Regions from separate parts of the Bacillus cereus group sp. N8 genome, predicted to be linked through region 2. Evidence: predicted binding sites of a transcription regulator. Region 2 holds the regulator's gene; the other holds the start of a gene.

Region 1 (3,435 bases), on a different contig from region 2:
AAAGTTACGTTACGTCACCTTTTATAATGAAGGAGAAGAGGTGATGGAGTTGATTTCAATTCAAGAACTAACGAGGGAAACAGGGGTTACAGTAAGGACGTTACGATATTATGATCAAATCAATTTATTAAAGCCGAGTGGGAAAACTGATGGGGGACATCGGTTATATAGCGAGAGAGATGTTGTTCGTTTGCAGCAAATTTTATTTTTAAAAGAAATGGGTTTTTCATTAAAAGAGATTACGAATATGTTAATAACGGATGAGCTCAATTTAAAAGTATCGCTTGAAAAGCAACTTAAGTTTGTACAAGAAGAACAGAAAAAATTTAATCGAATGGAACGTATTTTACAAGCAGTTGTTTATTCAGTAGATGTAGAAGGGGAACTGGATTGGAAAGTTATGTTTGAACTCATTCAGCTTTCGAAACAGTCTCCTCGTATACGTGAAATATTTCAAAATGAAGTCTTTTCGAAAGAAGAGCAAGATTTACTTCATAATTTGCCAAATATGAGTGAGGAAGATCCGAATGTGTTAGAGTGGGTAGATTTATTAAAGCAATTACGTAACTTTATGAAAGACGGTAAGGAAGCATCGTGTGATGAGGTACAAGGTGCAACAAAGAAATTAATGCAGAAGTGTTTAGAGATGGCAAATGGTGACGAAGCATTTTTAGATAAATTGTGGGAAGTAAGAAAGTCAAAAGAAGATTCACAAAAAATGAGTATGTATCCAATTGAGGAAGAGCTTCTAGTATATATGGATGAGGCTTTTCGTATATATGATGAAAGGGAGAGGAATAAATGAGTATACTCGCAGAATATCGATGGTACTTTTTAATTGGTGCAGAGATTGTATTTTGGCTATCAGCTATTGGATTCTTTTTACTAAGGTATGGATTTCGCTTGAAAAAGGCGAGCTTTATTATGGGGATTGTGCTACTCATAAATGAAGTGTTTATTTTAACTTTAGGGGTATTGGACTATTATCAAACAGGGAAGTTCTCTAATTTTCAAATCATTACGGTAATCATCTTATTATATGCAGTTTTTTATGGGAAAAAGGATTTGAAGAAATTAGATATATATGTACAAAAATTAGTTGCGAAGTGGCGGAATGAACCGGCGCCTATTATCGAAGAACCACTTGAAGTAACAGGCATGGCGCACGCGAAGCAAGAAATGAAAACTTGGTTATTACATCTTGTTTTATTCGTTGTTGTTCATATATTCTTTTTCTTCGCGTATGGATTTATTCCATTTGAACAGTGGAGCAATTGGTTAGAGTCAGGAATCGTTTTAAATAAAGCAGCAAGCCGTGTAAGCCAAGTGTGGGCTATTATTCTTTTAGCGGATACTGCAATTTCATTTTCATATGTGATTTTTCCGAAGAAGGAGAAAGGAAACGAGAAGCTACTTTCATAGAGGAAAGTAGCTTTTTGGGTATACAAATAATTTTTATAGGAGAGGATGATAATAGAAAAAAGAAGCGGTTTTATATGCCTAGTTCTCTTTAGCTTAGTAGCATGCTCACAACCTAACAGTGCAATTGATAAGAAGAATGATGTCGTTGCAAAGGGGGCAGAAATTTCTAATCTAGATAAATTCGAAAAGTTCGTTTTGAACGTGGAACAAGGGGAAGTTGATAAAATAAGAATTGTAAATTATACACATGAAGGTGATCCGGTTTTTCAAACGTTAGAGCATAGTGAGAAAGAAATACTTTATGTGTTAGATAATAGACAAGACCAATTTGCTGGTGACCATAAAGGGTTACATAAAGATAGTTGTAAAAGGATTGTTAAAGAGCAACGTGAATCAGAAACGGCTTATAGGTTAATAGATTGTGCGAATGAAAATGGGCGCAATGGATATGACTTATTATATATACCTAAAAAATAAAATTGATAGAGGAAGGACGTTTTTTATTCCTTCCTTTTTCTATGTATAACTTGTCGAAAACTTTACCGAATATCTGTTCGTTTTTTTAGGTTTTTTATGGGCATTCGTGGTAAAATAATAATACAGATTTTTATGAGGAGGTCGGTTTTTAGTTGGAACATCCATTTGAAATTATCTCAGAATATTCCCCGCAAGGTGATCAGCCGGGAGCGATAGAGAAGCTTGTAGAGGGAATTAATAGTGGAAAGAAAAAGCAAGTGTTGCTTGGAGCGACAGGGACGGGTAAGACATTTACGATTTCAAATGTCATTAAAGAAGTGCAGAAGCCAACACTTGTAATGGCTCATAATAAAACGTTAGCAGGACAGTTATATAGTGAGTTGAAAGATTTCTTTCCTAACAATGCTGTTGAGTATTTTGTTAGTTATTACGATTATTATCAGCCGGAAGCGTACGTACCACATACGGATACATTTATTGAAAAAGATGCGCAAATTAATGATGAAATCGATAAATTACGTCACTCAGCAACGTCTTCTTTATTCGAACGAGATGATGTTATTATCGTTGCGAGTGTGTCGTGCATATACGGTTTAGGTTCACCGGAAGAATACCGCGAGTTAGTTGTTTCACTTCGAGTTGGTATGGAAAAGGATCGTAATCAATTGCTTCGTGAACTTGTTGATGTACAGTATGGACGTAATGATATTGATTTCAAGCGTGGTACATTCCGTGTGCGCGGAGATGTAGTTGAAATCTTCCCGGCATCGCTTGACGAGCATTGTATTCGAATTGAATTTTTCGGTGATGAAATCGATCGTATTCGAGAAGTAAATGCATTAACGGGTGAAGTATTAGCAGAACGTGATCATGTAGCAATCTTCCCGGCATCTCACTTCGTTACACGTGAAGAAAAGCTGAAGGTTGCTATTGAAAATATTGAAAAAGAATTAGAAGAACGTTTAAAAGAATTAAATGATAACGGTAAATTGTTAGAAGCGCAGCGTATAGAACAACGTACACGCTATGATTTAGAAATGATGCGTGAGATGGGCTTTTGTTCAGGGATTGAAAACTATTCCCGTCAATTAACACTTCGTCCAGCAGGTTCAACACCATATACACTGTTAGACTATTTTCCAGAGGATTTCTTAATTGTTATGGATGAATCGCACGTATCGGTGCCGCAAGTAAGAGCGATGTATAACGGAGACCAAGCGCGTAAGCAAGTGCTTGTGGATCATGGGTTCCGTCTGCCATCAGCTTTAGACAATAGACCGCTCACGTTTGATGAGTTTGAAGAGAAAACGAATCAAGTTATTTACGTTTCGGCAACACCAGGACCATACGAATTAGAGCAATCACCAGAAGTAATAGAACAAATTATTCGTCCAACAGGGCTTTTAGATCCACCAATTGATATACGACCAATTGAAGGTCAAATTGATGACTTGTTAGGAGAAATTCAAGATCGTATTTTGAAAAATGAACGTGTATTAATTACGACTTTAACGAAAAAAATGTCAGAGGATTTAA
Region 2 (3,435 bases):
TCAAAATGATAAAAGGGGAGTAGATGATGAAAAAAATATTATTAGTAGCTATCGCTTGTATCATTATTGGAGTAATAGGGATTTCACAAACATATAAAAAAGCAGTAGAAACTGTGGAGAAAGGAAATAAGGAAGAAGTTATTAAAAACGAAACGCTAAAAAATGTAGAAGTTAAGTTAGATGCTGGAGATATTGTTGTACAAAAATCTCCTGATTCCTCTTTTTATGTAAAGCAAACAGGAGACATAAGTAAACAGGAGATTCGTATTGCTGAAGATGGTGACACATTAAAAGTTATAGGGGAAATAGAAAAAGGTGTTTCATTTGATTTTTCATTTTACAATTTCGGATTTCAAGCGCCTGCATTGACTATATTAGTACCTGAACGTTCTTATCAAGAGATAAAAGTAAATTCATCCGCTGGACAAATAGAAATAAGTAATGTGAAAAGTGACCGCGTAAGTGTTGAAACACTAGCTGGAGAAGTGGATTTGAAACATGTAACAGCAAAGAGTGTGGAGGGATCTACAAAAGCTGGTGAGGTGAATTTTAAAAAAGTAATAGGGAAAGCAACAGCCAAAACGGCTAGTGGGGATATAGATATTATTGATCATGATTCTAAATATGATTTAGAGGCAAGTTCAACCGCTGGAGATGTAGATATTACTTTATTGGAAAAACCACAAGATGCAGTTGTAACTGGGCAAAGCGCTGCCGGAGATGTGACAATTTTTAATGAAGAAAATAAAAATATAACGATCGGTAATGGAAGTAAAAAGATTAGCGGTAAAACCGCTGCTGGAGACGTTACTATTGAAACGCGTTAATAATTAATGTAATGTATTCTTTTGAGTGAACGGAAATCTATCAAAATATAAAAGAAGATAACGCCCTATATAAATAAGGGGATTATCTTCTTTTTATTATTTTTAATGTAAATCACGATATACGCCAATTACTTTTCCGATAACTGACACTTGTTTTAAAATGATAGGTTCTAGAGAAGCGTTTTCCGGTTGTAGACGGAAATGGTCTTTTTCTTTGTAGAAACGTTTAACAGTTGCTTCGTTATCTTCTGTTAAAGCAACTACAATTTCACCGTTGTATGCAGACTGTTGTTGGCGAACAACAACTAAATCACCATCAAAGATACCAGCTTCAATCATGCTATCTCCAGAAATGCGTAACATAAACACTTGATCTGCTCCAGCAACGATACTAGCTGGAAGTGGGAAGTGATCTTCTACACTTTCGACTGCTGTAATCGGTAAACCAGCAGTAACTTTTCCGACGATTGGAACTTGAATAACAGATTGTGTTTCTGTCTCCATTCGGTTGTCACCTAAAATTTCAATTGCGCGTGGTTTTGTTGGATCGCGTCGAATATATCCTTTTTCTTCTAGTCGTGATAAATGTCCGTGCACTGTAGAACTAGAAGCGAGGCCGACTGCTTGACCGATTTCACGTACGGAAGGTGGATATCCTTTTTCTTGTACTTTTAGCTTAATAAAGTCGAGAATGTCTTGCTGGCGTTTCGTTAACTTTTCCATGTTTTCTAACACCTCGTTTTCTTTCGTTTTTCTTATTAATAAGTATAACATGCGAAAAAACATTCTACAAACATAAGTTCGAACAATAGGGAGATTTATGATACACTAGAGGGAAAATAAAGCGAGAAAGAAGGGTTCAAAATGAATGCAATTGTTTATGCGCGTGTCAGTACAACAAAAGAAGCGCAAGAAACATCATTATTGCGTCAAAAGGATGAATTATTGCATTTAGCTGAGCGCTATCAAATGAATGTGATAAAAGTGATTGAAGAGCAGGCTAGTGGCTATACAATTGAACGTGATGGTATATTAGAAGTATTAGATACAATTCGAGATGAACAAGTTGATGTACTTTTAATACAAGATGAAACGCGTCTTGGTAGAGGGAATGCGAAGATTGCATTAATGCATTGTTTACATAAAGAAGGAATAAAAGTGTATACACATACGCATAATGGTGAATTACAACTTTCGGATTCTGACTCGATGGTGTTGGATATAATTGGAATTGTGGAAGAGTATCAAAGAAAGATTCACAATTTAAAAATTAAGCGTGGCATGCAAAGGGCGGTAGAGAAAGGATTTCGTCCGGAGAATAATTTGAAAAATCGTCATTTAAGTATAGGACGTGAGAAAAAAGAAGTGCCAATTGAGGAAATTGTACGTTTACGCCGGAATGAATTAACTTTTGAAGAAATTGCAGCAACACTTCGTGGTTTTGGTCATGATGTTTCAAAAGCAACTGTACATCGAAGATATGTAGAATATACAAAGCAATTGCTTGATAAAGAGGACTAACTATTGTATGATAATAATCAGTTTTGAGTAGAAGGGGGATTCGAGATGCCAAGTCACGAACTCATTGAACGCATTAACTTCTTAGCGAAAAAAGCAAAAGCTGAAGGCTTAACTGAAGAAGAACAACGTGAGCGCCAATCGCTACGTGAACAATATTTAAAAGGATTTCGTCAAAATATGTTAAACGAATTAAAAGGAATTAAAGTCGTTAACGAAGAAGGCACGGATGTTACACCGACGAAATTAAAAGCTCTAAAAAAGCAAGATAATGCAAAATTAAATTAAAAGATGGGCATAGCCCATCTTTTTTGATATTAATAGAAAGATACATGAGTAATAGCTTTCCAGTTGTAATACTACTTCAATCGTTTCAGTACATAGTGAATGATGAATTTAGACATATCTATTGATATGTCTTTTATTATGCGCTTGTTTAGAAGTTAATAAGTGAATAAACCGAATCTGTTGATCCGGTTCCAGTAGAAGTAATGATTACGAGAAGGGTGTGTATGTAGTATAAGCATATTGAGGAGAATATACGCGTGATGGTTATTTTAGAATTAGTAGGAGCAGGTGGAATTGATATGCTTTTCATTTTTATCCTGCTATTTGTGGGCAGTAAAACTCCCACCTCAAAATTCAGGTGGAGCAAAGAAGTTAGGTGGAAGCCCTGCTGCCCGTAAAAGCTCGATTGGTGAGGGCTAATAATCAGTGGGGGATGAACAAAACCCCCACTGATTAAAGTTTCACTTTATATTAAGCAAATGATCTCGTGGAGGTATTATTTTGATGACAATTATTATTGATCGTATTTCGGTTCAAAATGAGATTGTCTTAATGAGGATGTTCTTTATGTTCAGTTAGAGCGTTGTATTCATTTGTTTCGCAGAGTAATGGAAGATGGATGATATATTTTTTATTTGAGAATTTAATGTTTTTGCATAAAAATACAGATAATTCCCTTTCTTCCTAAAATAAAAACAGTAAAAAAGTATGTCATATTGAATACCCATACATTCCCGGAAACATTGATTTTTTTATAAAAAATCAAAAAAACATCAACATATTTGTCGATACATGTTGTATA

What was found. Region 2 encodes LexA, which represses DNA repair genes until DNA is damaged. Its sites were predicted from a motif close to CGAACATATGTTCG; they were not measured.
Region 1: the regulator LexA is predicted to act here: its motif matches at 1,966-1,979, upstream of uvrB (excinuclease ABC subunit B).

Annotation. Positions count from the first base shown of each region.
Region 1 covers NZ_JAEHBK010000011.1:43,231-46,665, forward strand. The annotation lists gene JDS80_RS17075 (MerR family transcriptional regulator) at 44-805, shown strand; gene JDS80_RS17080 (hypothetical protein) at 802-1,422, shown strand; gene JDS80_RS17085 (DUF4362 domain-containing protein) at 1,468-1,899, shown strand; gene uvrB (excinuclease ABC subunit B) at 2,052-3,435, shown strand, end outside.
Region 2 covers NZ_JAEHBK010000003.1:379,282-382,716, reverse strand. The annotation lists gene JDS80_RS08325 (DUF1700 domain-containing protein) at 1-23, shown strand, start outside; gene JDS80_RS08320 (DUF4097 family beta strand repeat-containing protein) at 24-827, shown strand; gene lexA (transcriptional repressor LexA) at 930-1,550, opposite strand; gene JDS80_RS08310 (YneB family resolvase-like protein) at 1,692-2,348, shown strand; gene JDS80_RS08305 (DUF896 domain-containing protein) at 2,394-2,633, shown strand.